DNA from 3 places in the Symbiopectobacterium sp. genome. Region 3 is predicted to be linked to each of the others. Evidence: predicted binding sites of a transcription regulator. Region 3 holds the regulator's gene; each other region holds the start of a gene.
The links. The regulator LexA, encoded in region 3, represses DNA repair genes until DNA is damaged. The targets are predictions, from matches to a motif close to TNCTGTATGTACATACAGNA.

Region 1 (10,309 bases), on a different contig from region 3:
AACCGCTGGTGGATGCGCAACTGCTCAACACCGACCAGTGGCCGGTTATCAATGCGGTCAGCGGTGTGAGCGGAGCCGGACGTAAAGCGTCGCTCACCAGCAGCTTCTGCGAGGTGAGCTTGCAACCGTATGGCGTGTTCAATCACCGCCATCAACCCGAAATTGCGACCCACCTGGGCATCCCGGTTATCTTCACGTCGCATCTGGGGAATTTCGCGCGCGGGATTCTGGCGACCATTACCTGTCGCCTGAAACCAGGTGTCAGCGCACAGGATGTGGCGGAAGCTTACCACAATGCCTATCACGACAAACCGCTGGTGCGCCTCTACGATAAAGGGGTTCCGGCGCTAAAATCGGTTGTTGGCTTGCCGTTTTGCGATATCGGTTTCTCCGTACAGGATGAGCACCTGATTGTGGTCGCCACGGAAGACAACCTGCTTAAAGGCGCGGCGGCGCAAGCTGTACAGTGCCTGAATATTCGTTTTGGTTTCCCTGAAACCCAATCTTTGCTCTGACATAATCCTGAGGCACGAAAGCGATGAATCCGTTAATTATCAAACTGGGCGGTGTGTTACTGGACAGCGAAGAAGCGCTGGAGCGTCTGTTTACGGCGCTGGTTGCCTATCGTGAGCAATACCAGCGCCCGCTGGTCATTGTGCACGGCGGCGGCTGCCTGGTAGATGACCTGATGAAAAAACTGGCGTTACCCGTAGTGAAGAAAAACGGGCTGCGCGTGACACCGGCGGATCAGATCGACATCATCACCGGTGCGCTGGCAGGTTCGGCCAATAAAACGCTGCTGGCTTGGGCGAAGAAACACGCCATCAACGCGGTGGGTCTGTGTCTGGCGGATGGCGGCATGACCACGGTAACGCAGTTGGATGAATCCCTGGGTTACGTGGGTAAAGCACAGGCGGGTTCCGCCGATCTGCCCAATGCGCTGCTGAGCGCCGGGTATCTGCCAATCGTCAGTTCCATCGGCATTACCGAACAAGGCGATTTGATGAACGTTAACGCCGATCAGGCCGCAACCGCGCTCGCGGAGACGCTGGGTGCCGATTTAATCTTGCTGTCGGACGTGAGCGGTATCCTCGATGGTAAGGGTCAACGTATTGCGGAAATGACCGCACAGAAAGCAGAGCAGTTGATTGCGAAGGGGATTATTACCGATGGCATGATCGTTAAAGTCAATGCGGCGCTGGACGCGGCTCGCGCGCTGGGTCGCCCGGTAGATATCGCCAGTTGGCGTCATGCCGATCAACTGCCCGCGCTGTTTAACGGCACGCCGATTGGCACGCGTATTCTGGCGTAAATCTGTTAATCTGTAAGGCATTTCCGTTGGCCGAAAGGTAACGGAAGCGAGCATGCGGGTCCGCCCGCATGGTTACAAGACATTGAAGCACATTTTGGGAGTATCGGTTATGGCGTTGTGGGGCGGTCGTTTCAGTCAGGCGGCAGATCAGCGGTTCAAACAATTTAATGACTCGCTGCGGTTTGATTACCGTCTGGCGGAGCAAGATATCGTCGGCTCCATCGGCTGGTCAAAAGCGCTGGTGACGGTCAATGTTCTCAGCGAACAGGAACAGCAGCAGTTAGAGCAGGCGCTGAATGCGCTGCTGGCCGAGGTGCAAGCCGATCCGGAACAGATTCTGCACAGCGACGCCGAAGATATTCATAGTTGGGTAGAGCAGAAGCTGATCGACAAAGTGGGCGATTTGGGTAAAAAGCTCCACACTGGCCGCAGCCGTAACGATCAGGTCGCCACCGATCTTAAACTTTGGTGCAAAGCGCAAATCAGCGAACTGCAACTGGCCGTGCGCCAACTGCGCGCCGCGTTAGTCGCTACCGCTGAGGTGAATCAGGATGCGGTGATGCCGGGTTACACCCATTTGCAGCGCGCTCAACCGGTGACCTTTGCCCATTAGTGTCTGGCTTACCATGAAATGCTGGCACGCGATGAAAGCCGCCTGGAAGATACGTTAAAACGCCTTGATGTCAGCCCATTGGGCTGCGGCGCGTTGGCCGGGACGGCCTATCCTATCGATCGTGAGCAACTGGCGGGCTGGCTCGGCTTTGCGTCTGCCACGCGTAACAGTCTGGATACGGTGTCAGATCGCGATCACGTACTGGAACTGCTCTCTAATGCCTTGATCGGCATGGTGCACCTGTCACGCTTTGCCGAAGATCTGATCTTCTTCAACAGCGGTGAATCCGGGTTTGTTGAGCTGTCCGATCGTGTGACCTCCGGCTCCTCCCTGATGCCGCAAAAGAAAAACCCGGATGCGCTGGAGCTGATCCGCGGTAAATCGGGTCGGGTGCAAGGCGCGCTGACCGGCATGATGATGACGCTCAAAGGCTTGCCGCTGGTGTACAACAAGGACATGCAAGAAGACAAAGAAGGGCTGTTCGACGCGCTCGACACTTGGCATGACTGTCTGATGATGGCGGCACTGGTGTTGGAAGGCATTCAGGTCCGTCGTCCGCGCTGCCAGGAAGCGGCGCAGCAGGGTTACGCCAATGCGACCGAACTGGCAGACTATCTGGTGGCAAAAGGCGTTCCGTTCCGCGAAGCGCATCGCATTGTCGGTGAAGCAGTGGTGGAAGCTATTCGGCAGGGTAAGCCGCTGGAAGCATTACCGCTGGCGGATTTGCAGAAATTCAGTGCCACCATTGGCGATGACGTGTATCCCATCCTGTCGCTGCAATCCTGTCTGGAAAAACGTGCGGCCAAAGGTGGTGTGTCACCACAGCAGGTCGCACAGGCGATTGCCGATGCCAAAGGGTGTCTGTAACGCTGATAGCGCTCTGTCACCTGTATCAGGGCCGGATTTCCGGCCTTTTTTATTCAGCCAATGACCATAAGTCATAACGCAAGACGCCTCGCATTTTAACCATTTCACCGCCGACAACGATGCCGCTTTACGTTGGCCTGCGCTATTCTTTCTGGACATACATACAGTATCACTTTACCTTGACGGACAGTGGCGATAACGAAAGGAATGCGACGTGGATATCACCCTCTTTTACGGTGTAGGCGGCGGGGCGGTCGGAGTGCTGGCGGGATGGCTGGTTGCCAGCCTGCGTTACCAGCAACGCCGCGCTCGGCAAGAAACGGAACAACGTATACAAGAACAAGCGTTACAGCAGGCGCAAAGCGCGGTACGTGAGCTTCAGCTTGCGCGTGATAAGGACGAACAGCGCCTGCGTCAGGATGATATGGAACTGCGTCTGATGCACGGTAAACTCACCGCCCATCAGGAAAAGCTGCTGGTCATGTCCCGGTTGCAAGAGGAGTGCAACCAGCTCAATCAGGAATTGCGCGCGCTGCGCGAAGCAAACGGTGCGCAGGAAGCGGAACTGCGTGAAGTCACCATCCGTCTGGAAGAAACGCGCCTCGCCGCTGAGGAAAAACAGCGCTTGTTAATCAACAGCGAGCAACGCCTGACGACACAGTTTGAAAATCTGGCTAACCGGATTTTTGAGCACAGCGGGCGCCGGGTGGATGAACAAAATCAACAGAGCCTCGATAAACTGCTGACGCCGCTGAGAGAACAACTGGACGGTTTTCGTCGTCAGGTCCAGGAGGGGTTCGGCAGTGAAGCGCGTGAGCGCCACACGCTGGCGCATGAAATTCGCCAGTTGCAGCAACTCAACGTGCAAATGGCGCGAGAAGCGGTCAACCTGACGAAAGCCCTGAAAGGCGATAATAAAACCCAGGGGAACTGGGGCGAAGTGGTGCTGGGACGCGTACTTGAGGCTTCAGGCCTGCGTGAAGGCCATGAATACCAAACGCAGGTCAGTATCCAGACGGGCGCAAACGGACGCATGCAGCCGGATGTGATCGTTCGTCTCCCACAGGGCAAAGATGTGGTGATTGATGCCAAGATGTCGCTGGTGGCCTATGAGCGCTACTTTAACAGCGAGGACGACGGGGAACGTGCCAGTGCACTCAACGAGCATATCGCCTCCGTGCGCGGTCATATCCGTCTGCTGAGTAATAAGGACTATCAGCAATTGCCGGGGCTGCGCTCGTTGGACTATGTGCTGATGTTTATCCCCGTCGAGCCTGCTTTTCTGGTTGCTATCGACCGCCATCCTGAATTGATCAGCGAAGCCCTGCAACACAACATCATGCTGGTAAGCCCTACCACGCTGCTCGTCGCGTTACGTACCATCACCAACCTGTGGCGTTATGAACAGCAAAGCCGCAATGCGCAGCAGATCGCCGATCGTGCCTCTCGGCTGTACGATAAACTGCATCTCTTTGTGGAAGACATGGCGGCGTTGGGGCAAAGCCTGGATAAATCACAGGTTAGCTATCGGCAGGCCATGAACAAACTGGCTTCCGGGCGCGGTAATCTGATAGCCCAGGTAGAAGGTTTCCGTTCCCTTGGTGTTGAGGTTAAGCGTACCATAAACCCCAACGTGGCAGAGCAAGCGGTGCTTTCTGCTGAGGCTAACGACGAGACCGGGCGGCTGTCTCAGCAGCCTGAAGCAATGCAAACCGACATCCCGACCAGCGGAGAACAACCTGCCAGTGCAGACGTGGGAATATCGAACCAGCTGTGATGCGTTGCGTATGTTCACGTTTTACAACTTTATTCAGTGCATCAGAGCGATGGGTTTTTAAGCCTGGTCTGTTACACTCTCCCCATTAAGGGGTAGTTTCAAAATTCGATGTTCCTCTTCGATTGTTGATGCGAAACGCGCACAGACACGCCAAGCTCGTGTTGTGCATAACGCTCGATAGCGCAATGTGAGCGGTGAGTCCAGCCGAGAGTGCGCAAAGGGGATTGACCACAATTCTGATTTGGAAAAGTAGGGCGAAGAACATGACGAACGATCCGGAGAAAACCACGCATTTTGGTTTTCGTACTGTCGATAAAAACGATAAAGAGGCCATGGTAGCGGGCGTATTTCACTCCGTAGCGGGAAAATATGACCTGATGAACGATTTGATGTCCTTCGGGATTCATCGTGCCTGGAAACGGTTTACCATTGAGTGCAGCGGTGTCCGGCGTGACCAGCGCGTGCTGGATCTGGCGGGCGGGACGGGGGATTTAACGGCTAAATTCTCACGCTTGGTCGGCGAATCAGGAGAAGTGGTGCTGGCTGATATCAATGCTTCCATGCTGAAAGTGGGACGCGAAAAGCTCCGCAATTTGGGGATTATTGATAACGTCAGCTATGTGCAGGCCAATGCGGAGGCGCTGCCCTTCCCGAATGACTACTTTGACTGCATTACCATTTCTTTCGGTTTACGCAACGTGACGGATAAAGACAAAGCGCTGCGCTCCATGTTCCGCGTCCTGAAGCCCGGCGGCCGTTTGCTGGTGCTGGAGTTTTCCAAACCGATGTTGAAACCGCTCAGCAAAGTCTACGATTTCTACTCATTCCATGTTTTGCCGCGTATTGGCGATATGGTGACCAAAGATGCGGGCAGCTACCGTTATTTGGCGGAATCGATACGTATGCATCCGGACCAGGAAACGCTGAAGGGCATGATGGTGGATGCGGGCTTTGACAGTGTAAACTACTTCAACCTCACGGGAGGCATTGTCGCGTTACACCGTGGGTTCAAATTTTAAGTTGTTTTATAGTGGGAAACGCTGATGCTGATAACGTCTGTGCTGGCTGCCGCGCTGGAAACGGCGTTAAATAGCCTGCTTTTTCGCGAACGTAGCTTGAAAGCGGCGCGCCAGCGACTACAGGGAAAAACGCTCAAAATTGTGTTAGCAGAACTGCCGGTGCCGCTGGTATTGGTCTTTGGTGAGCACCGCGTTGATGTGGTAAGCCAGTGGGCTGATACGGCGGATTGTCAGTTAGAAACCCGGATACCCGCATTGCTCACATTGCGCGATCGCCAGCAGCTTTCATCGCTGATGCGTCGTGGTGAACTGGTGATTGAAGGGGATATGCAGGTTGTCCAACACTTTGTCAATCTATTGGATTTGGCGGAGTGCGACCCCGCAGAGTGGCTTGCGCCTTACACGGGCGACGTTGTTGCGCAAGGCATTGGTCAGACGGTACAAGGCGCGTTTCGCGGTGCGGCCCGTTTTTTCGATCGCCAGCGGCACTACTTGGCAGAAACCGTAACGGAAGAGTGGCGGCTTGCGCCGGGGCGTTTAGAAGCGACTTGGTGGTATGATGAAGTGGCCGCGTTAAGTGATGACGTCGATACGCTGGCGGCACGACTGGCGAAGCTGGAGTCTGCCGCATGACGCCAAGTGAATTGCTGCGCCTTTACCACATTATTCGCGTCATGTTGAGCTATGGGCTCGATGAACTGATCCCGCATTTGCGCATCACCTTACCGTTGCGTATCTGGCGCAAATTCCTGTTCTGGATGCCAAACCGCCGTAAGGACAAACCGCTTGGTGAACGTTTGCGTTTGGCGTTGCAGGAATTGGGCCCAGTGTGGATCAAGTTCGGTCAGATGATGTCTACTCGGCGCGATCTTTTTCCACCGGAGATTGCCGATCAGCTCGCTATTCTTCAGGATCGCGTAGATCCTTTTGACGGCAAACTGGCCCGTGAGCAGATCGAACTATCGATGGGGGGCATTCCACTCGAAAGCTGGTTTGATGATTTTGAAATAGTGCCACTGGCCTCTGCGTCTATCGCACAGGTGCATACTGCGCGGCTCAAAACAAACGGCCAGGAAGTGGTTATCAAGGTCATTCGTCCTGATATCCTCCCCGTCATCAAGGCTGACATGCGGCTGATGAACCGTTTGGCGGGCTGGCTGCCGATGCTGTTGCCGGATGGGCGGCGTTTGCGCCCGCGTGAAGTCGTGCGTGAGTACGAAAAAACCCTGCTTGATGAGTTAAACCTGCTGCGTGAAGCGGCAAATGCCATTCAATTGCGCCGTAACTTTGATGGCAGCCCGATGCTGTATATTCCGGAGATCTATTCGGATTATTGCAGTGAAAACATGCTGGTCATGGAGCGTATCTACGGTATTCCGGTCTCAGACGTTGAGGCGCTCAAAGCCAACGGCACCAATATGCCGCTGCTGGCGGAGCGCGGCGTGCAGGTGTTCTTTACTCAGGTATTCCGCGACAGCTTCTTCCACGCCGATATGCATCCGGGAAATATTTTTATCAGCTATGAACACCCTGAAAACCCGCAATATATCGGTATCGATTGCGGCATCGTTGGGTCGCTGAACAAAGAAGATAAGCGCTATCTGGCAGAAAACTTCATTGCCTTTTTCAATCGCGATTATCGTCGCGTGGCTGAACTGCATGTGGATTCCGGCTGGGTGCCTGCCGATACCAATGTTGAAGAGTTTGAATTTGCGATTCGTACCGTGTGCGAACCCATTTTTGAAAAGCCATTGGCAGAGATCTCCTTTGGGCATGTGTTATTAAACTTGTTCAATACGGCGCGCCGCTTCAACATGGAAGTGCAGCCACAGTTGGTCTTGCTGCAAAAGACGTTGCTCTACGTTGAAGGTGTCGGCCGCCAGCTATACCCGCAGTTGGATTTATGGAAAACAGCCAAGCCTTTTCTGGAGTCGTGGCTGAAAGATCAGATGGGGGTTGCCGCACTGATTCGCGGATTGAAAGAAAAGGCCCCCTTCTGGGCGGAAAAACTGCCGGAAATTCCCGAGTTGATTTACGATGGTTTGCGGCAGCATCGGCTGCTGCGCCATAGCGTTACACAACTGACAGATGAACTGTGCATGCAGCGAGTGCGCCAAAGCCAGTCGCATTATTTACTTGGCGTTGGCGCGACGTTGCTACTGGCTGGGTTACTCATGTTGGTGGGGCGTCAGGATCTCCCGGAAGTGATTTCGGCGGGGTTAATGGCCGCTGGTGTTGTGAGCTGGGTCATTGGTTGGCGTCGTACACGTTGAAGCAGATCATGATAGACGCTATTAATAGCCGTATATAATAGTTACGGCTTTGACCTTATATGCCTTTCCGCCGCAGGAAAAAGGCGTTGCAGGAAACGTAAACCGAGCGCATCCTCTGGGCATGCATTCTCTAGGTAAAGAATAACGCGCGGTGACTCGTTTTCGGACACCAATGCACACACGAATGTTTGCGGTGTGAAAAAAGATGATGGATAATTCCCCTTTGTAGAAAAGAGGTAATTGGTATGGGTGGTATTAGTATTTGGAATTTGTTGATCATTGCGGTGATCATGGTGCTGCTGTTTGGTACTAACAAGCTGAGAACGATAGGCTCCGATTTGGGCGCATCGATTAAAGGCTTTAAAAAAGCCATCAGCGATGACCAACCTTCGCCCGCTGACAGCGCATCTGCAAACCAGAATGAAAAAACACAGCAGGATGCCGATTTCGCGACGAAGTCCATCACGGAACAACAGGCTGACGCAAAATCAGAAGAAACGAAGAGCCAGCATAAAGAGCAGGTATAATCGGTGTTTGATATCGGATTTGGTGAGCTAATGCTCGTAATGGTGATCGGCCTGTTAGTACTCGGGCCTGAACGCCTGCCCGTTGCGGTTAAAACGATTGCTGGTTGGGTCAGAACGCTGCGCTCGCTGGCGTCTACGGTGCAAAATGAGCTGACCCAAGAGTTGAAGTTGCAAGAGTTGCAGGACAGTTTGAAGAAGGTGGAGCAGGCTAGCCTGAAAAACCTTTCTCCAGAGCTGAAAGCCTCTATGGACGAACTCAAAGAAGCGGCGGATGCGATGCGACGCGGTTATGCGAAACCCGGTGACAGCGCCACGGCGCAACTGGGTGAGGTGCCGCATAAGCCGCTGGCGGATGCTGAGGCAGCTCATGATGGGGTTATCAACGCTGAGCAGGCGTCTTCGCCAGCAGCGTTACCGTCTGTCGACCAACCCGCCGCTGCGCCATCCTCATCCCTTATCGATGTGGCACCGCCTGCGGCAGTGAATAGCGCACCAGAAGCGCCTTCTGCAACGGCTCTGCCTGACAATACGCCAGCTGTCGCTGCCGTGGCACCGACCGATGATGTGCCCAATAAGCGCGCAGCGCCTGCACCGGCTGTCGCGCCTTCCCAACCCTCTGCTGATGAACGCTAGTCTATGGCCGTTGAAGATACACAACCGTTAATCAGTCACCTGATTGAGCTTCGTAAGCGCCTGTTAAACAGCATTCTTTGTGTGCTGGGCGTATTTGTCGTGCTGGTTTTTTTTGCTAACGACATCTATCAGATTGTTTCGGCACCGCTTATTGAACAACTGCCTGCCGGGGCCAGTATGATTGCCACTGATGTGGCCTCCCCGTTCTTTACGCCGATTAAACTCACGATGATCGTGTCGGTGTTTGTCGCTGCACCGTTGGTGTTGTATCAAGTCTGGGCGTTTATCGCTCCGGCGTTGTACAAACATGAACGTCGCCTGATGATGCCGTTGCTGTTCTCCAGCAGCCTGCTGTTCTATGCGGGTATGGCATTTGCCTACTTTGTGGTGTTCCCACTGGCGTTTGGTTTTTTTGCCAAGACAGCACCGCAGGGGGTGCAAATCGCCACCGATATCAATAACTACCTCGATTTCGTGATGGCGCTGTTTATGGCGTTTGGCGTCTCTTTCCAGGTACCTATTGCTATTGTGCTGCTGTGCTGGAGCGGTGTGACCAACACGGAAGATTTGAAGAAGAAGCGGCCTTATGTGCTGGTTGGCGCTTTCGTTGTCGGTATGCTGCTGACGCCGCCGGACGTGTTCTCGCAGACGTTGTTAGCTATTCCGATGTACCTGTTGTTTGAAGTCGGCCTGTTCTGCTCGCGTTTTTACGTGGGGAAAGGACGCCGTCAGTATGAGGCGGAAGAACGCGAGGCAGAAGAAAGCAACGAAGGTCCATCGTCCTGAATCCTGTTGTTATCCCCGCTTAGGCGGGGATTTCCTCCAATCTGCATCTGCTTCCCTTCGGGACTCGCTCGCCGGAGCGGGAGTGTCATTACCCTTCAGGAATGTCCATGTTTGATATCGGCGTCAATCTGACCAATAGCCAATTTGCTCACGATCGTGCTCTGGTCATTGAGCGTGCTCAGGCGTTTGCGGTGAGCGGAATGATCATCACCGGAACCAACCTGCATGAAAGTGAGCAGGCGCTGGCACTGGCACAGAAATACCCAAACTATTGCTGGTCGACGGCGGGTGTGCATCCCCATGATGCCAGCAGTTGGTCGACGGCGGTGGCGGAGCGGATTTCGCAGTTGGCGCAACAGCCTGCTGTTGTAGCGCTGGGCGAGTGTGGACTGGACTTTAATCGCAATTTCTCAACGCCTGATGAGCAGGAACACGCCTTTTCCGCGCAGTTAGCGTTGGCAGCAGAGCGGATGTTACCCGTATTCTTGCATTGCCGTGACGC
Region 2 (10,309 bases), on a different contig from region 3:
CAACTCCACTTTGTCAAACTGGTGCATACGGATCAGACCACGAGTATCACGACCATAGGAACCCGCTTCAGAGCGGAAACACGGGGTGTGCGCCGTCATTTTGATCGGCAGCGTTTCTTCGTCCAGAATCTCGTCGCGCACCAGATTGGTCAGCGGCACTTCAGCCGTCGGGATCAGGGCATAATTGCTGCTTTCCGCTTCTTCATCCAACGGCTTGGTGTGAAACAGGTCTTCACCAAACTTCGGCAACTGCCCGGTGCCGTATAGCGTAGCGTGGTTAACCAGGTAAGGCACGTAGGCTTCCTGATAACCGTGCTGTTCGGTATGCAGATCCAGCATAAATTGTGACAGCGCACGATGCAGGCGAGCAATTTGTCCTTTCATGACAACGAAACGCGCACCGGTCAATTTAACACCGGCAGCAAAATCGACGCCTTTCGCCAGTTCGCCTAAATCAACGTGATCGCGCACCGGGAAATCAAACTGACGTGGTTCACCCCAGCGGCTGATTTCCTGGTTATCGTGCTCATCTTTGCCCAACGGCACAGCGTCGTCCGGCATATTCGGAATGGTTAACGCCAGTTCACGAATGGCATTTTGCAAGGCATCCAGTTCGGCCTTGGCCGCATCCAACTTTTCACCCAGGGTATTCACTTCGCGGCGCAACGGTTCGATATCTTCACCACGAGATTTAGCCGCACCGATCTCTTTCGATCGGGAGTTACGCTCTGCTTGCAGACTTTCCGTTTCTACTTGTAGCACTTTGCGGCGTTCTTCTTGTTGACGCAGCGTGTCTACATCCAGTTTAAAACCTCTGCGAGCCAGTAGCTTTTCGGCAACTGCGTCTAGCTCATTACGCAGTAAATTGGGATCGAGCATGCTAATCCTGTTTTAATGTTTTTTGGTGAAATTTTACGTTGCGCGACACCCGTCGAGCGGTAGAAAACAACCTTATAACCTTACCGCAACGCCTAGTTCAGCGGTAGCGTTTTGTCGGGCTATTTTGATCCTGTGTAGTCAGCCAGGCCAGCTTTTCACCAATTTTTGCTTCCAGACCGCGTGACGTTGGCTGATAGTAGCGCGTTTGCGCCATAGCTTGCGGGAAATAGTCTTCACCCGCCGCATAGGCATTGGGTTCATCATGGGCGTAGCGGTATTCCGCACCCAGCCCCATCTCTTTCATCAGTTTGGTGGGCGCATTGCGCAAATGCTCCGGCACGTCGTAATCCGGTTTCTCTCTGGCATCCTGCATCGCCGCTTTAAACGCGGTGTAGACCGCATTACTCTTGGGTGCGCAGGCCAGATACACAATCGCCTGAGCAATAGCGCGTTCCCCTTCTGCCGGCCCCACGCGGGTGAAACAATCCCAGGCGGCGATCGCCACCTGCATTCCCCGCGGATCGGCATTGCCCACATCTTCGGAGGCTATCGCCAACAGACGCCGTGCAACATACAGCGGATCGCCACCGACGGTAATAATGCGTGCATACCAGTACAATGCGGCATCAGGTGCGGAACCTCGCACCGATTTATGCAATGCAGAAATGAGGTCATAGTAGCGGTCGCCTTTGTTATCAAAGCGCGCGCTACGTTCGCCCGACACTTCGTGCAGCAGTTCGGGGGTTAGCACCCGGTTGCCCTGCACATCGACCTCGGCCATATCCGCCATCATTTCCAGACTGTTCAACGCGCGGCGCGCATCGCCATTCACCAGTTCCGCCAGCAATCGCTGCGTCTCAGGCGGCAATACGATGTTCTGCCCGCCAAACCCTCGTGCGGTATCGGTCATCGCCTGCTGTAACACCTGTTCGATGTCTTCTGCGGTGAGAGCCTTCAGTAAATAGACGCGCGCACGCGACAACAGCGCCGAATTAAGCTCAAACGAAGGGTTTTCGGTGGTTGCGCCTATGAAAGTGATGGTTCCGTCTTCAATGTGCGGCAGAAAAGCATCCTGCTGACTCTTGTTGAAGCGATGCACTTCATCCACGAACAGGATGGTGCGTCGCCCGGCATCGCGATTTTGCCGCGCACGCTCTATCGCTTCACGAATCTCTTTGATGCCTGAGGTCACGGCAGAGATCCGCTCCACGTCAGCTTGTCCGTAGCGACCAATCAGTTCTGCCAGCGTGGTTTTTCCGGTGCCGGGCGGCCCCCATAGAATCATGGAGTGTAACTGCCCCGCCTCTATCGCTCGCGGCAAGGGCTTACCCGCGCCTAGCAGATGCTGTTGACCGATATATTGCGCCAACGTAGCGGGTCGCATACGCGCGGCAAGCGGCTGAAAGCTATTGTCCGAAAAATCCAGCGACAAGTTACTCACGATGGCCTCACTGCCTTTGATCGTCCAGCGTCACGCCTTTCGGCGGCGTAAAGGTGAACTTGCTGCTATCCACAGCACCGTTTTGCTGGTTTTGCAGGGTATAGCTGCTGCGTTGCCCATCCTGCTCCGTCGCGACAAAGCTCTTGATGGTGCCGCTGGCATTGACGTTGATGGCAAACTGTTTCAGGTTGCCCTTGGCTGCTTTCGGCGTTAACTCAAAGTCATCCCCTTGCTGACGCACGTTATACTGGCCCCATTCGCTGGCATCGTTACGTGTGATGAGCATAAAGGGCGTATTGCCCGTGGCTTCTTTCAGCCAGGTCGCTGTCACCTGTTCAACGAACGGGTTATAGAACCACAGCGTCTTGCCATCAGAGATCAGCACGCTTTCATCCGGCGCGGTGGTCTTCCAGTTGAACAGATTTGGCCGCTTCAGCCAGAGCTCCCCCTGACCTTCCTGCACCGCCGTCCCTTCAGCGCCAGTGACTTTCTGGGTGAACGTCGCGTGGAAGCTGTTCACTTTGTTCAGTCGGCTCTGTAAATCGCTCGCCGCATCGGCATAAACCGCGCTGGACGTCATCCCGGCGATCAGCACGCCTGCCACTAAGCCTGTTCTCATTATTTACATCCTTTGCTGTCGATTCAAAAGACCGCCATCGCGGTCTGACTATCGTACTTTGCACATGTCGTACTGCACGACCTACTGCTCGCCGTGCTACCTATAACTATTGCCTGAGAATCACGCGATGCGGTAGACGAATTGTCTGTAAATGGCATCAGTCCATGGGCGGCGGTGCCAACACGTCTCGGTTGCCATTATGCCCCGGCGCGCTAACGATGCCTTGCATTTCCATCTGTTCCACAATACGCGCGGCACGATTGTAGCCGATGCGGAATTGACGTTGCACGCCAGAAATGGAGGCTCGCCGTTTTTCTACAACAAAGGCCACGGCCTGATCGAACAGCGGATCCAAATCTTCATCACCGCCAAATTCCAGATTACCGCCTTCGCCGTCATCGCTGGCACTGGTGATATTGTCGATATACTGCGGACGCCCGCGCGCTTTCCAGTCCAGTACCACGGCATGAACTTCCTGGTCGCGAACGAACGCTCCATGCACACGCACCGGAATGGAGGAGTTTGGTGCCATATACAACATATCCCCCATCCCCAGCAGCGATTCAGCACCGCCCTGATCGAGGATGGTACGTGAATCAATTTTGCTCGACACGGTAAAAGCGATACGCGTTGGAATATTGGCCTTGATGAGGCCGGTGATAACATCCACGGAAGGCCGCTGCGTCGCCAGCACCAGGTGGATACCGGCCGCGCGCGCTTTCTGCGCCAGGCGAGCGATCAGCTCTTCCACCTTTTTGCCAACCGCCATCATCAGATCGGCAAATTCATCCACCATCACCAAGATAAAGGGTAATTTCTCCAGCACGGGCGGTGTGGTATCCATGCTGTCGCCGGGTTTCCAGAACGGGTCAGGGATCGGACGCCCCATCGCTTCCGCCGCTTTCACCCGCTCGTTATAGCCCTCCAGATTGCGCACGCCCAATGCGGACATCAGCTTATAGCGACGGTCCATTTCACCGACGCACCAGCGCAGCGCATTCGCCGCATCTTTCATGTCGGTGACCACTTCGGTCAGCAAATGCGGGATCCCTTCGTAGACCGACAGTTCCAGCATTTTGGGGTCGATCATGATAAAACGCACATCTTGCGGAGTCGCCTTATACAGCATGCTGATGATAATGGTGTTCACGCCGACAGATTTACCCGACCCTGTCGTCCCTGCCACCAGCAAGTGCGGCATACGCGCCAGATCGGCGACCACCGGTTGACCAGCAATATCTTTGCCCAGCACCACCGCCAGCGGTGACGGGTTATCACGGAATGCCTTGCAATCGAGCACTTCGCGCAGATAAACGGTGTGGCGGAGTTTATTCGGCAGTTCCAGACCGACATAAGGTTTACCGGGGATAACTTCCACCACGCGCACCGCTACGACAGACAGCGAGCGCGCCAGGTCACGCGACAGGTTGGAAATACGCGCGGCCTTCACGCCGGGAGCCAAGTCCAGCTCAAAACGGGTGATCACCGGCCCTGCATCGTAACCTACCACGCTGGCGGTAACACGATAATCCGCCAGACGCGCTTCAATCAGACGCGCGGTCTGCTCAAGCTCGAAATGGTCAACCGGCGCTTCACTTTCCGGCGGTGCTGTGAGCAGTTCCAGCGTCGGCAATGGTGTGGTTGGCTTTTGCAGAGGCTGATCGTTACGCACCAAGAACGGATGAATAAGACTATCCATCAATGAGGGCGCGGCATCGCTTTCAGGCTCATCATCATCGGCGAAATCCTCTCTATGTTGAGGCTCCACCACCGGATGTGCGCGCGTTGCCAGGCTATCATCGTCGTCAGTTGCCGCACGCCATGTGGGCGATGGGGGGGCAGAATCCTGCTCCGATTCAACCACATCGGCTGGCGACAAGGTAAACAGCGGCGCTTTAGGCGACTCATCCACCAAATCGTTGAACGGCGAGAAAGAAAAGACAGGCTCATCCGCATCGGCATCCGCAGCGACACCGGCGATAAATGCCGCCGTCACACTGGCTGAGGCCAGCTCTTTTGTGCCTACGGGCTCGACGGCTGGCGTTGCGCTCGGGCTTTCTGGCTGCGCACTGACGTCATAACGCGCCTGTTGCTGCTGAGCAAACGCCTGCGCCAATTGCGCCTTCAACAGCGCCTCTTCATCCTGCTCGCGTTCGGCATAGTCCTCGCCGTAGCGCTGCTCTTGTTGCTCCAGATAAGCCTGACGCAGGGCAGCCTCTTGTGCGGCCTCGTCAACGTCAGCATCTTCGGGTGCAATCGTTTCAGGCTGGGACTGTGCCAAACGTTGCGCTTCTCGCTCTTGCTCTTCTGCCTGACGCTGTGACGGCAATTTGATGCCATAAGACGCCAGTTCACGCCGGGTAGGAATACGCACCGGATTCGGACGCGGCAATTCCGGGCCCATGCCTTGTTTCACCTGAGGATTATCCTCCCCAGCGGCCGTAAAGGCAGGCATAAATGGCACGGCATCGCTAGACACAGGCGTGGTCCCGGCCACTGCGGGTGCACCCAGTTCATGAAGAGAACCCAACGGCGGCGTGCGATCGCTCCCGGGCACCGCCGCAGGCGAAAAGGCGGGTAACGCATTATTTTCCTGCACAGCAGCTTGTGGCAACTCAAACGCGTAAACCGGCGGCAGTGAATCCTGTCCGTGGGTATCGTGACTGCCAGCGGTTGCTGGCGTAGCCGGGGTGAATGCCCTGGGCGAAACCGTTGGGTCTGGCGCAGTATCAACCGGAACCGATTCCTGCACCGGTGCAAGATGATCTGTTTCCTCAGCGCCACTTACCGTACTGCTTTGCTCTGTTTCATCAGCGGCGCGCTCACGGGCAGCTGGTGCCAGCAATATGTCATCCGCATCCACGTCTTCGGCTATTGCCTCAGTTGACGCGGTTAACGTATCGGGTTGTTCGCCCTCGCGATCCGCATTGTCGTGCAAATCGTCATCCTCATCGCGGTAGTTATCTTCTGCACGAGAACGGTTGGAGAAGAACGTCAGAAAGCCTAATACCGCGCCGCCGATTTTTTCCGCAATCGTCAACCATGACCAACCGGTAAACAGCGTCAACCCCGCTGCCCAGACGCAGAGCAGAATCAGCGTGGCACCCATGCTGTTGAAACGCGGGACCATTGAACTGCTCAGCAAACTGCCCAGCACGCCGCCAGAGGCAAAATAGTAGAGATCGTCCACATTGAGCGCGGCCAGACCGCAGGACGTGAGGATCAGCGCCAACGTACCAATCAGGCGCAAAGAGAGAGTAAACAGATCGACATCGCTCTGATTATCGCGCTGGCGAAAGGCCACCCAGCACAGCGACAGCATGATCGGTGGAATGGCATAAGCCAGCACGCCAAAGATGAAAAACAGCGTATCGGCCAGCCAAGCGCCGACACCACCGCCCAGATTATGAATGGGCTCATGCCAGGCAGTTTGTGACCAGCTCGGGTCGGACGGACTGAAGCTAAACAGCGCTACGCTCAAATAAACGGCGAATAGCGCAACAACGATTAAAATCGCTTCCAATAAACGACGGCTGCCGCTGAGTTTCTTCAGCGCCACGTCTTTGTCTTCGGTATATTCCTGGCTCAAGCGTCTCTCCAGGGGTCCTGTTCATGTTCATGACAAAACGCCGAGGCGAACTCGGCGCTGTGACTGTATATATTCACAGGAGTGTAGCTGAAATTAGCGGGCTTTGCACCCCTGCGTTTAGCGCGTTCTGATCACCAGACGATTGCTCTGTTTTACTTCTTCTATCACCACGTAGGTACGGGTATCGTTCACACCCGGCAAACGTAGCAAGGTTTCACCCAGCAGCTTACGGTATGCGGACATATCCGGCACGCGTGTTTTCAGCAAATAGTCGAAATCCCCGGAGGCCAGATGACACTCCTGAATTTCTTCCAATTTTTGCACAGCAGTGTTGAACTGCTCAAAAACATCAGGCGCACCGCGGTTCAGCGTGATCTCAACAAACACCAGCAGTGAAGCATCGAGGTAATGCGGGTTCAGCAATGCGATATAGCCATTGATAAAGCCCTGACGCTCCAGGCGGCGCACGCGTTCCAGACACGGTGTAGGAGAAAGCCCTACGCGTTTGGAAAGTTCAACGTTAGAGATTCGGCCGTCTTTTTGTAATTCATTCAGGATATTGCGATCGATGCGATCAAGATCTTTTCCCGGTCGTTTTTTCGTGTCTACCATTCTTATTGTCTCTCTTCACTACATCCTTGCCCTTGCTACACTCCGACCCACATCAATGTATCAGAGCAGCCCTAAAAGAAGACGCGCTGTCTATTTTGTATATCAAGGGTCGCTTTACGTCACTCTCCTTTCACCGCCGCGGCGCACCGCAATGTCATCCCTGCGTGCATAACACCCTGTCTGTCCTGTTATAAACGCACCATCAGCGGGTCGCACGGTAAAAGCTACAACATAAAGAAAAACCGAGCTTTCAACCATTCACATACAAATAGTTTCCTCTTCCTTAGATGTTTTCGCAAAACGGTAGCCGATTGTCAAAGCAAAACAATGAAAATCAGAAGAAACTGCCAAATAAAACCCTACTGCGCGCTCGGTAAGACCATTTTCAATCATTTCACTAATAAATGAAGCTGTCTTATCAGTGAATTGTATGGGTTATCGATACAACCGATTAAACAAATAGGTAACAATTTTGCTGCCTACTTTTTTTAGCCCGGTAATTTCCTTACAATCTGCATTAAGTAGACCGTTGCAAAAAAGAGGAACACATGGGTACCGTCAAGCACCACAAGCTATTGATTTTAGGTTCTGGCCCAGCGGGCTATACCGCTGCGGTGTACGCCGCGCGCGCTAACCTGCATCCGGTGTTGATCACCGGCATGGAAAAAGGCGGGCAGTTGACAACCACGACGGAAGTGGAAAACTGGCCAGGCGACGCGGAAGGACTTACCGGGCCGTTGCTGATGGACCGCATACACGCTCATGCTGAAAAGTTCAACACCGAGATCATTTTCGATCACATCCAGCGCGTTGATTTGCAACAACGCCCGTTTCGTCTGTTTGGCGACAGCGAAGAATATACCTGTGATGCCCTGATCGTGGCGACCGGCGCCTCCGCACGCTACATCGGTCTGCCTTCCGAAGAAGCCTTTAAAGGCAAGGGCGTGTCTGCCTGCGCCACGTGTGACGGATTCTTTTATCGTAACCAACGTGTCGCCGTAGTCGGTGGCGGCAATACCGCGGTGGAAGAAGCACTTTACCTGTCTAACATTGCGCAGCAAGTTCACTTAATCCACCGTCGTGACAGCTTTCGCGCAGAGAAAATCCTGATCGACCGTCTGATGGACAAAGTACAAAACGGCAATATTGTGTTGCACACCGAGCGTACGCTGGACGAAGTGCTGGGCGATGACATGGGCGTGACCGGCGTTCGTATTCGTAACACCCGCACGGATGAAAGTGAAGAACTGGCGCTGGCTGGCGTATTTATCGCCATCGGCCACAGCCCAAACACCGCCATTTTTGACGGTCAACTGGCGCTGGAAAACGGCTATATCAAGGTGCAATCCGGTATCCACGGCAACGCTACACAGACCAGCATCCCTGGTGTGTTTGCCGCAGGCGACGTGATGGATCATATCTACCGTCAGGCCATTACCTCGGCGGGCACTGGTTGCATGGCCGCGCTGGATGCAGAGCGCTATCTGGATGGCCTCGCTACCCGATAATATTCTGCCCTTTTCCCCTTATTCAGATCGTACAACCTGAATAAGGGGATTCTTTTGGCTCCCTTTTGGGAAAATTGATCTCTCCCCGCATTTTCTCCCTCCTTTTGGTTTGCACCTGCACTTTAGCGCGGTAACATGAGGCCACGCTGAATACCTGCCCGCTTTTTGTTATATAACAGTTACATAAAGGTTAGCTTTTTGGGTATTCTCCTCTCTATAGCGCAGCCCGGTACTCTATGAAACAGACTCGACAGCAACAACTTGCACGCTGGCTAAAACAACAGAGCAAACTGGCACAACGCTGGCTCCGCCTCTCTTTATTACTGGGAGTGGTAAGCGGTCTTCTGATCGTGGCACAGGCGTGGGTATTGGCAACATTGTTGCACGCCTTGATTATTGAGCACGTGCCCCGTCAGACACTCGTCAGCGAGTTCATGCTGCTTATTGGCTTGTTTGCCGCACGCTCGCTCACGCACTTACTGCGCGAGCAGGTGGGCTTTCGCTGTGGCGAGGCAGTACGGCAACAAATTCGCCATCAGGTACTGGAAAAATTACAGCGCCTAGGGCCCGCCTGGGTGCAGGGAAAACCAGCCGGCAGTTGGGCGACGCTTATTTTAGAACAAGTCGAAGATATGCAGGATTACTATGCGCGCTATCTGCCACAAATGTATCTTGCGGCCTTGATTCCTCTGCTGATTCTGGCCGCCGTGTTTCCCATCAACTGGGCGGCGGCACTCATCTTGCTGGTTACCGCCCCGCTGATCCCGTTGTTTATGGCGCTGGTCGGCATGGGGGCCGCAGATGCCAACCGCCGCAATTTTCTGGCACTGGCACGACTGAGCGGCCATTTTCTCGATCGGTTGCGCGGCATGGAAACGTTGCGACTGTTTCATCGCGGGGCGGCCGAGGTGGATGAGATTCGTCGGGCATCGGAGGATTTTCGCAGTCGCACCATGGAAGTGTTGCGCATGGCATTTCTTTCCTCCGGCGTACTGGAGTTTTTTGCGTCTATTTCCATCGCGGTCGTCGCGGTGTATTTTGGCTTTTCTTACCTTGGCGAGCTGGATTTCGGCCATTATGGCACCGGCGTCACCCTGTTTGCCGGCTTTCTGGTCTTGATTCTCGCCCCCGAGTTTTTTCAGCCGTTGCGCGATCTGGGCACGTTTTATCATGCGAAAGCGCAGGCCGTCGGCGCCGTGGAATCGCTGGTGAGCTTTCTTACCGCTGAAGCGGAAGAGGTCGGCCTCGGCACACAACCTTTTGACGCGGAGACGATTACCATCCAGGCTGACCAACTGGTGGTGCTATCGCCCACTGGCGCTGCGCTAACCGAGCCTCTGACCTTTACGCTCGAACCGGGACAGCGGGTGGCGCTGGTCGGCGTGAGTGGTGCCGGGAAAAGTTCGTTGCTTAACGTACTGCTCGGTTTTTTGCCCTATCGTGGTTCATTATGTATCAACGGGCAGGAACTGCATGCGCTGGATGCGACTGCATGGCGTAAACACATCAGTTGGTTAGGGCAAAATCCGCATTTACCAGAAGAAACGCTGCGCAGCAATATTCTGTTGGGGAACCCACAGGCCAGCGAGGACACGTTGCAACACGCGGTGGAACGCGCTTACGTGCACGAGTTTTTGCCCCTGTTGCCGCAGGGTCTTGAT
Region 3 (10,309 bases):
CAGCCACGCGCCAGCGCTTCCGCATCGGTGGTCAGTTTATCGGCGGCTTCAAGCAGGATTCTTCCCCGTTCGAGCAACATACGCCCCCCACGTTGGTAAATTTTGTGCGATGCCCTGAGCGATCAAAAAGCACGACGTCGAGTTCTTCTTCCAGCTTCTGCATGGTATAGCTCAGCGCCGACGGCACGCGCCCCAGCTCATCAGCCGCCGCCGCAAAGCTGCCACGGCGATCGATGGCGTCCATCACTCGCAGCGCTTCCAGCGTTAATGCCCGTTCTTTTGCCATTTATTCACTCATTCAGGAATTTTGAATATACCCACCAGATTAACTAGCTAACAATCCAACGTCCACACAATTACTATTTGTTTAGTGTAATTTTTGAGGTGCAGAACCATGATCATATGCAGAACAGCGGAACAGTGCGGTCAAGCTGACTACGGCTGGCTGCAAGCGCGCTACACCTTCTCCTTCGGCCATTATTTCGATCCTGAGCTGTTAGGCTTTGACTCACTGCGCGTATTGAATCAGGAAGTCCTCAAGCCAGGCTCGGCATTTCAGCCACGCACCTACCCGCAGGTCGATATTTTAAATATTCTGCTGCAAGGTGAAGCGGAATATCGCGACAGCAACGGGGGCCATATCCGCGCAAAGGCGGGCGACGTTCTGTTATTGGCCGCACAGCCTGCGGTAAGCTACAGCGAGCACAGCATCAGCGATACAACGCCGCTGACACGTTTGCAACTGTGGTTCAATGCCTGCCCGTCACGGGAAAACAGCGCACTGCAACGGCTTGCACTGTGCGATGCAAAGGTTAAACTGCTCGCCTCACCGGAAGGTGAAAACGGCAGCTTGCAACTTCGCCAGCAGGTTTGGGTACACCATCTGCAATTGGACGAAGGTGAACAACACACGTTTACGCTCAACGGCAACCGCGCCTATTTTCAGGTGATTCACGGTGCGATGGAAGCCATGACGCCGCAAGAGAACGCAACGATGTTACAGTGTGGAGACGGCGCCTTCATTCAGCAGGAAAAACAGCTGACTATCCGCGCCAAAGCCCCGCTGCGCGCGCTGCTTATCGATCTGGTGGCCTGAGGTGCATTCGACCTACTGATGGATTATCACAGCGCGATCCGCACCTTACATGGTAAGATGAACAACATGTTCATCATCATGCGGTAGGATCAGGCCAATGGATTCAAGCGACCAAGACAAACTCCTTGCCCAGGCGGAAAGTATTTGCCAAAAGCGCAACGTGCGCCTTACGCCACAGAGACTCGAAGTGCTTCGGCTGATGGCTCAGCAACACGGCGCGATCAGTGCTTACGATCTTTTGGATCTGCTGCGCGCCTCAGAACCGCAAGCCAAACCCCCTACCGTATATCGCGCACTGGATTTTCTGCTGGAGCAAGGGTTTATCCATCGTGTGGAATCGACCAACAGCTATGTCATGTGTCACCACATTGAAGAGCATAGCCATACTTCAGCGCTGTTTATTTGCGATCGCTGCGGGCAAGTTACGGAGCGTCAGACGGAAGGCATTGAAGCCATTCTTCAGCAATTGGCACAAAGCGCCAATTTCACGCTGCGTCACAGCGTGGTCGAGGCACACGGCCTGTGCGAAGCCTGTCAGGAAGTGGCTGATTGCCGTGAACATGGGCACTGTCACCACGACCATACTGTGCCCATCAAGAATGCAAAACCCGGTCGTTGAGCTGAGAGGGAATCACGTCACCGACAATGCTTTCCCTGAAAGAAACGCCCTGTCGGCTAACAGCGTTTAGCTCCACTCACCGTTGCGGATAACACCGACGGCCAGCCCTTCAATACTGAAGCTCTGCTCACGCAAATCAACCACGATGGGAGACAAGGCCTCATTTTCCGCCAGAAGTTGTACGGTATTACCTTGACGCTTCAAGCGCTTAACCGTCACTTCATCTTCAATGCGCGCCACCACCACCTGGCCATTACGCACCTCTTGCGTTTTATGCACGGCAAGCAAGTCACCGTCCAGTATCCCGATGTCTTTCATCGACATACCGCTGACGCGCAGCAGAAAGTCTGCATGCGGTTTGAACATGGCCGGATCGACCTGATAGTGGCACTCGATGTGCTCTTGTGCCAGCAGCGGTTCACCCGCAGCAACACGCCCAATCAGCGGCAGGCCAGCATTTTCATCTTCCATCAGCAGACGGATACCGCGTGATGCGCCGGAGACAATTTCAATCACGTCTTTACGCGCCAGCGCCTTCAGATGCTCCTCCGCCGCGTTCGGTGAACGGAAACCCAGTTGCTGGGCAATCTCGGCACGCGTTGGCGGCATGCCGGACTGCGCAATATGATCGCGAATCAGATCATAGACCTGCTGCTGTCTGGTTGTTAATGCTTTCATCCCGCCCCCTGGTTGTTTATACAGTTTACCTGTGAGTATATACAGGTCATCGCGGCTTGGGAATGACAGAGAGGCAAATACCCGTGTTTTTATGAGCTTTGCCCCAAAATCATGCTGAAATCACCCCAGCACGAGCGGCCAGAGAATGCTCACCCAGACAACGGCAGCAAAGACCAAAGCTACAAACACGGCCGCCGATCCGATATCCTTGGCGCGCCCGGAGAGTTCATGGTGCTCCGTCCCCACGCGATCGACAACCGCCTCAATCGCGCTGTTGACTAACTCCATCAGCACTACCACCACCACCACACCAATCAGCAATAGCCGCTCTAACAGTGACACGGGGAGCCAACACGCGACCAGCACCGCTACGACCAGCAGCATCAGTTCTTGCCGAAATGCGGCTTCGTGCTGCCATGCCTGTTTCAGCCCTTTGAGAGAGTACCCGGTTGCTTTGATAATCCGAGTTACCCCGGTAGCCTTATTCATGTTTTTTCACCCGTTTATCAGAGATTTTTTGCAATTTTCCCGTAACACCGTTGTCTCACACCACAGATCTCCCGTGTACTTTCTGGTATCCTTGCGGCGCATTGCTACTCAAGAGGCTTCTGGTTGTTATGTCCGGCTGGCGTAAAATTTACTATAAATTACTGAATTTCCCACTTAAATTGTTAGTGAAAAGCAAGATAATTCCTAACGATCCCGTGGCGGAGTTAGGGCTAGATTCGTCTCGCCCCATCCTTTATGTGCTGCCCTATAACTCACAGGCGGATTTACTGACGCTGCGCACAAAATGCCAAGCGTTAGAACTGCCCGATCCGCTGGAACCCACTGAAATTGACGGTGTATCACTGCCCAGCCACGTGTTTATTAACGATGACCCGCGCGTGTTCCGCTATTACACGCCCAAGCAGGAATCCGTCAAACTGTTCCATGATTATCTGGATCTGCACCGCAACAATCCCTATGTCGATGTACAGATGGTGCCCGTTTCTGTCATGTTTGGCCGCTCTCCGGGCCGAGAAGGACAGCACGGCGCGACGCCGCATCTGCGTCTGTTGAACGGCATTGAGAAATTCTTTGCGGTGCTCTGGCTGGGACGCGACAGCTTTGTGCGCTTCTCCAGCATCGTGTCGCTGCGCCATATGGCAACCGAACACGGCACTGACAAAACCATAGAGCACAAACTGGCGCGTGTCGCCCGCATGCACTTTGCCCGTCAGCGTCTGGCCGCCGTTGGCCCGCGTTTGCCAGTACGTCAGGAGTTATTCCATAAGCTGCTGGACTCCAAGGCCATCAAGAAAGCCGTTGAAGATGAGGCGCGCAGCAAGAAAATCTCCCATGAAAAAGCGCAGCAAAATGCCATCGCTCTGATGGAAGAGATCGCAGCGGACTTCTCTTATGAGGCCGTGCGGCTTTCCGATCGCATTCTGAGCTGGACCTGGAACCGCCTGTATCAAGGCATCAACGTACATAATGCCGAACGCGTACGCCAGTTGGCGCAGGATGGCCATGAACTGGTTTACGTACCTTGCCACCGTAGTCACATGGACTACCTGCTGCTTTCCTATGTGCTGTATCATCAAGGTCTGGTTCCTCCCCATATCGCAGCCGGTATCAACCTGAATTTCTGGCCCGCAGGCCCGATTTTCCGCCGTCTGGGTGCTTTCTTTATTCGCCGTACCTTCAAGGGCAACAAGCTCTACTCCACCATCTTCCGTGAATATCTCGGCGAGCTGTTCTCTCGCGGCTACTCCGTTGAGTACTTTATGGAAGGGGGGCGTTCGCGCACGGGTCGTTTGCTGGAGCCCAAGACCGGCACGCTGGCCATGACCCTTCAGGCGATGCTGCGCGGCGGTACCCGCCCCATCACGCTGGTGCCGATTTATGTGGGTTATGAGCATGTGATGGAAGTGGGCACCTATGCGAAAGAGCTGCGCGGTGCCACCAAAGAGAAAGAAGGCTTCATGCAAATGGTGCGCGGATTACGCAAACTGCGCAATCTGGGGCAAGGCTATGTAAATTTTGGCGAGCCGCTGTCGCTGACGCCTTACCTCAACCACCATGTACCGCAGTGGCGTGAAGCTATCGATCCGATTGAAGCGCAGCGACCTACCTGGCTCACGCCTACCGTGCAGGATATTGCCGATATCATCATGGTGCGCATTAACAATGCCGCCGCCGCCAACGCCATGAACCTGTGCTCCACGGCTCTGCTGGCGTCACGTCAGCGCGCGCTAACCCGTGAGCAAATGCATGAGCAACTGGACTGCTATTTGCAACTGCTGCGCAACGTGCCTTACAGCAAAGATGTCACTGCGCCGAAAAAGACTGCGCCGGAACTGCTGGAACACGCGCTGGCAATGAACAAATTCGAAGTCGAGCAAGACAATATTGGTGAGATCATCATTCTGCCGCGTGAACAGGCTGTGTTGATGACATATTATATCAATAATATCAAGCACTTGCTGGTATTGCCATCGATGATTGCCAGCATTGTCATGCACTGTGGAAGGATCACGCCGGATGAGTTAACACGACAGATGTCATTGATTTACCCGTTAATTCAAGCCGAACTGTTCTTGCATTACAGTAAAGAGGCACTGCCTGCCGTCATTGAAACGTTGACCGCAGAACTGGTGCGTCAAGAACTGATTGTCATCAAGCAAGATGCGCTGGTGCTGAACCCGCTGCGCATTCGCACGCTCCAACTGCTGGCTGCCGGCGTGCGGGAAACCCTGCAACGCTACGCGATTACGCTGTCATTACTCGGTGCTAACCCGGAAATGAACCGCGGTACGTTGGAGAAAGAGAGCCGCAATATGGCGCAGCGCCTGTCCGTGCTGCATGGCATCAATGCGCCTGAGTTCTTCGATAAGGCCGTGTTCTCAACGCTGGTTGCCACGCTGCGCCAAGAAGGTTACATCAGCGACAGCAGCAGCGTGGATACGCGCAATACCTTGGAGCTCTACCGCATTCTTAGCGATTTGATCACACCGGAAGTTCGGTTGACGATTGAAAGTGCCAGCACACCGGCCAGCGCAGAATTGGAAGACGAAAAGCAGGAAGTAGCGCAAGCGTAGTGTTGCGCTACTGCGCGGTTTATTGCCGCTTTACTCCGGCATCACACTCCATGTGTGATGCCGGGGACCATCACAGCCCCAGCACAATCCCCGCAAACAACACCATGCCCACAAAGTTATTGTTGTGGAACGCACGGAAACAAGCATCACGCTCACGCCTGGCGGTTAGCCATTGCTGATAGCCGAACAGACCACCCGCCATCAGTACCGTGAGGTAAAATGCCGCCCCCAGCTTCATCTGCATGCCTAGCACCACCATCAACGCCAGCATGCTCGCCTGCAACAAGCCGATGATCAAGGTATCAAAACGCCCGAACAGAATGGCGGTGGATTTGATGCCAATCTTGAGGTCATCATCGCGATCGACCATGGCATATTGTGTGTCATAGGCGACGGTCCAGCAGATGTAGGCTAAAAACATGATCCAGGCGCTTGCGGGCAGGGATTCGCTGACTGCGGCATACGCCATGGGGATCGACCAGCCGAACGCCGCGCCCAACACAAACTGTGGCAGGTGGCTGACGCGTTTCATGAAGGGGTATATCCATGCCAATGCCAACGCTGCTACGGAGAGCCAAATGGTCATGCGATTCAATGTCAGCACCAGAGCAAACGCCATCAGCACCAGAATAACAAACAGCACTTTTGCCGATTGCTCGCTCACCAAGCCGCTGGGTAAGGGACGAGACGCGGTGCGTTTTACATGCCCATCAAAATGGCGGTCAGCGTAATCATTGATAACACAGCCTGCCGCGCGCATCAGAAATACGCCCGCAACGAAGACCAACAGCGTCCACGGGCTTGGCACGCCACCGCCCGCCAGCCATAATGCCCAGAGGGTTGGCCAGAGCAACAGCAGGGAACCAATCGGCTTATCAATTCGCATTAACCGACAATAAGCGCCCCATTTTCCCGCTGTCATACTTCTTTCCAACGTCATTTCTCCTTAACGGTTACCCCGTTCAACGCCTTGAAAATGATATGCAGGCGACGAGGGCAAAAACAATTCTGTCAGCAGTATTGGCTGATTAAACAAACGCAAACGGGATCGCCGAGCCCACAGGTTTTCACAGCGCCCAATGTGAATGTAATCGCGTTGCAGGGAATCCTGTTTAAACAGATAGCGCCCGAGCGGTGTATCACCAAGCGTTGTCAACGCCGACACAGAGGTGTCAAGGGCTGAAGGCGGAATCAAGGTTCTGGCGGCCACCCAGGGCTGTCCATCACCGTAGATTATCACCTCTCGCAACCAATAACGCGCGCTGTCTGGTAACTCGCGCTGTTCATCACCCAGCATCTCAGTCGCAGTGTAACCATGATAGTACGGTACCACCGTCAACTGTGTGCAATGTCGTTCCAGCCGCTGCGTCATCGAACCGGTTTCTTTCAGCCAGGTATCGACAGGGGATGGCAACACCATCGGCGTTTCTTTTAACCAATCGGTCGCGTGCAACCATTCTATGTTGCGCAGCAGTGTTAGCGCTGCATCGGGCATATCCCTACTCCAATGGTGGCTGGCGGTGCATGAAGATGGCAAAAATACCGTTTCGATATGTTGCGCTCTCATCACTCACGCCCGTGGTGTCAGTCTTGCTCGCCGGGTTTGAATACATAACGCGGCACGTATTGTAGCGCACAAACATCACGCCTCGGCACACCCCGCCACCGTTGGGTGCGCAATATGATAACATTTTTTTAATTTTTGACAGCGCGTTGGCAAAATTTGATCGCAGCTTGCACAGAAAAAAGACAAAAACGGGACATAAAAAAACACTATCTGGTGATATACCAGATAGTGTTCATGTTGAGCGTAAAAGCGTGTTGATGTCACTCATCCGGGCCTCAGCGAAACGCGCGAGTGCCCGGCGTTGATTACATCATACCGCCCATACCGCCCATACCGCCCATACCGCCCATACCGCCCATACCGCCAGCAGCACCTAAGTCGCCTTTATCTTCTTTCGGCAACTCGGTCACCATACATTCGGTGGTGATCATCAGGCCAGCAATGGATGCTGCATATTGCAGTGCAGAACGGGTCACTTTGGTCGGATCCAGAATACCCATGTCGATCATGTTGCCGTAAACTTCTGTTGCAGCGTTGTAACCGTAGTTACCTTCGCCTGCTTTCACGTTGTTAGCCACAACGGAAGGTTCTTCACCGGCATTTTCCACGATTTGACGCAGCGGAGCTTCCATGGCACGCAGCGCAACACGAATACCCACGTTCTGATCTTCGTTTTCAGCTTGCAGACTGCGAATGGCATTGGCTACGCGAATCAGCGCTACGCCACCACCGGCAACCACGCCTTCTTCAACGGCAGCACGAGTCGCGTGCAGCGCATCTTCAACGCGTGCTTTCTTCTCTTTCATTTCCACTTCGGTGGCTGCGCCGACCTTGATAACCGCAACGCCGCCTGCCAGTTTGGCAACGCGCTCTTGCAGTTTTTCGCGATCGTAATCAGACGTTGCGTCTTCGATCTGCTGACGAATCTGACCAACACGACCTTGAATAACCACTTCATCACCCACACCGTCGATGATGATGGTGGTGTCTTTGTTGATCACAACGCGTTTTGCCTGACCCAGATCTTCCAGAGTGGCTTTTTCCAGTTCCAGACCGATCTCTTCAGAGATAACGGTACCCGCAGTCAGGGTAGCGATATCTTGCAGCATGGCTTTACGACGATCGCCAAAGCCCGGTGCTTTCACAGCGGCAACTTTAACGATACCGCGCATGGTGTTCACCACCAGCGTCGCCAGCGCTTCGCCTTCAACATCTTCTGCGATGATCAGCAGCGGTTTGCCTGCTTTGGCAACGGCTTCCAGTACCGGCAGCATTTCACGGATGTTGGAGATCTTTTTGTCAGCCAGCAGGATGAACGGGCTTTCCAGCTCAACAGAACCGGTTTCAGGTTTGTTGATGAAATACGGGGAGAGATAGCCGCGATCGAACTGCATCCCTTCCACAACGGCCAGTTCATCTTGTAAGCCGGAGCCTTCTTCTACGGTGATAACACCTTCTTTGCCCACTTTCTCCATGGCTTCAGCGATCAATTTACCCACTGTGTCATCAGAGTTAGCAGAGATGGTACCGACCTGAGCAATGGCTTTGGTGTCAGCGCAAGGGACGGACAGTTTTTTCAGTTCTTCAACCGCAGCGATAACCGCTTTATCGATACCGCGTTTCAGATCCATCGGGTTCATGCCTGCGGCAACGGCCTTCAGACCTTCGTTTACGATAGCCTGTGCCAGTACGGTTGCCGTGGTGGTGCCGTCGCCCGCTGCGTCGTTCGCTTTGGAGGCCACTTCTTTCACCATCTGAGCGCCCATGTTTTCGAACTTGTCTTCCAGCTCGATTTCACGCGCTACGGACACGCCGTCTTTGGTAATGATCGGAGAACCAAAAGATTTATCCAGAACGACGTTGCGGCCTTTCGGGCCTAAAGTCACTTTTACTGCGTTAGCAAGAACGTTCACACCGCGCAGCATTTTTACGCGCGCGTCATTGCCGAATTTTACGTCTTTAGCTGCCATGGTTTATTTCCCTTAAATTCGTTCGATTCAGATGATTACGCTTCAACAATCGCCAGGATGTCGCTTTCAGACATGATCAGGACTTCTTCGTTGTCGATCTTCTCGGCTTTCACGCCATAGCCATCATTGAAAATGACGATATCGCCAACTTTCACATCCAGCGGTTTTACGTCGCCGTTTTCCAGAATGCGGCCATGGCCCACTGTCAGTACTTCACCACGGGTAGATTTAGCCGCAGCAGAACCGGTCAGAACAATACCGCCAGCAGATTTGGACTCGACTTCTTTACGCTTGACGATTACGCGGTCATGCAATGGACGAATTTTCATTGATAGCTCTCCTTTGAGAAAGTCCATATCAGTTTGGGATTAACGCCGGGTACATTCTCATACCCGCCTTGTGAATTTCTAAGTGGGGACGATTCGCTTCCCTTCAAGGGAGAAAAAGGATTTTTTTTGCGATAGTGATGAAATTCTGACGAGATGAAATAAAAAAATATATAAAACATACAGTTAATATCTTTTTCTCAATCAGTATCATTTGTCTTGATCGTCTTTATGCTCGAGATTTTTGCGATCGTCATCTTTGCGGTAAAACTCACCGTCAAAGGTATTGCCGTTACTGCCGGACGATGTCGCGCCAAATGTGCAGATGAGGCATCAGTTTGACCGTCAACCGCTTTTGCACCGGAGGCAACAACAGCAGCAATCCAAGGAAGTCAGTGAAAAAACCGGGCAGCAGCAGCAAAAAGCCCGCCAACACCAGCGATACGCTTTTGACCATTTCCGCCGCAGGACTCTCTCCCGCCGCGATTTTCTGCTGCATCTGAATAAACGTTTTTACGCCCTGATTGCGCACCAGAGAAACGCCAATACAGGAGGTGAATACCACCAGCAGCAACGTCACCGCGACGCCCAGTACTTCCGCAACGCGGATGAACAGCGAAATTTCAATGTAGGCAAAAAGAAAGAGTAGGAATAGCGGTAACCAGCGCACTGGATTCTCCTGATTTATTTAACTGATTGTTATAAAAAGGACTAATACGATCGATGCCTGCATGACTCACAGCCTGCCGTCATCTGTTGTGCATCCGGCCATCATGAAGACATATCACCAGAGATCCAACATCAACCCTTATAATTTAATGAAGTGGTAGCGCAAGCGAGCATTTTCAACCTGTAGGCAGAAAATTTCATTTCGCAATAATCACGAGTGACGACTATCACAATTTATTTACTTTATTAATTACACATCTTCATTGAGTGATCGAAACTACGCTTTTGGGATTCTATACAA

Region 1: a site for LexA is predicted at 2,942-2,961, ahead of rmuC (DNA recombination protein RmuC). Genes of this name have one in related genera too.
Region 2: a site for LexA is predicted at 6,590-6,609, ahead of ACTBDZ_RS05985 (DNA translocase FtsK 4TM domain-containing protein). Genes of this name have one in related genera too.

The regions. Positions count from the first base shown of each region.
Region 1 is NZ_JBPETA010000048.1:5,848-16,156, reverse strand. It holds gene argC (N-acetyl-gamma-glutamyl-phosphate reductase) at 1-515, shown strand, start outside; gene argB (acetylglutamate kinase) at 539-1,312, shown strand; partial or broken gene argH (argininosuccinate lyase) at 1,422-2,792, shown strand; gene rmuC (DNA recombination protein RmuC) at 3,007-4,569, shown strand; gene ubiE (bifunctional demethylmenaquinone methyltransferase/2-methoxy-6-polyprenyl-1,4-benzoquinol methylase UbiE) at 4,833-5,588, shown strand; gene ubiJ (ubiquinone biosynthesis protein UbiJ) at 5,613-6,221, shown strand; gene ubiB (ubiquinone biosynthesis regulatory protein kinase UbiB) at 6,218-7,861, shown strand; gene tatA (Sec-independent protein translocase subunit TatA) at 8,107-8,388, shown strand; gene tatB (Sec-independent protein translocase protein TatB) at 8,392-9,021, shown strand; gene tatC (Sec-independent protein translocase subunit TatC) at 9,025-9,807, shown strand; gene tatD (3'-5' ssDNA/RNA exonuclease TatD) at 9,915-10,309, shown strand, end outside.
Region 2 is NZ_JBPETA010000040.1:1,506-11,814, forward strand. It holds gene serS (serine--tRNA ligase) at 1-879, opposite strand, end outside; gene ACTBDZ_RS05975 (replication-associated recombination protein A) at 977-2,320, opposite strand; gene lolA (outer membrane lipoprotein chaperone LolA) at 2,328-2,939, opposite strand; gene ACTBDZ_RS05985 (DNA translocase FtsK 4TM domain-containing protein) at 3,097-6,528, opposite strand; gene lrp (leucine-responsive transcriptional regulator Lrp) at 6,646-7,140, opposite strand; gene trxB (thioredoxin-disulfide reductase) at 7,689-8,648, shown strand; gene cydD (heme ABC transporter permease/ATP-binding protein CydD) at 8,885-10,309, shown strand, end outside.
Region 3 is NZ_JBPETA010000022.1:16,992-27,300, forward strand. It holds partial or broken gene ACTBDZ_RS03575 (LysR family transcriptional regulator) at 1-286, opposite strand, end outside; gene ACTBDZ_RS03580 (pirin family protein) at 395-1,096, shown strand; gene zur (zinc uptake transcriptional repressor Zur) at 1,194-1,715, shown strand; gene lexA (transcriptional repressor LexA) at 1,782-2,393, opposite strand; gene ACTBDZ_RS03595 (diacylglycerol kinase) at 2,514-2,882, opposite strand; gene plsB (glycerol-3-phosphate 1-O-acyltransferase PlsB) at 3,011-5,476, shown strand; gene ubiA (4-hydroxybenzoate octaprenyltransferase) at 5,547-6,398, opposite strand; gene ubiC (chorismate lyase) at 6,423-6,971, opposite strand; gene groL (chaperonin GroEL) at 7,349-9,013, opposite strand; gene ACTBDZ_RS03620 (co-chaperone GroES) at 9,049-9,342, opposite strand; partial or broken gene ACTBDZ_RS03625 (FxsA family protein) at 9,550-10,009, opposite strand.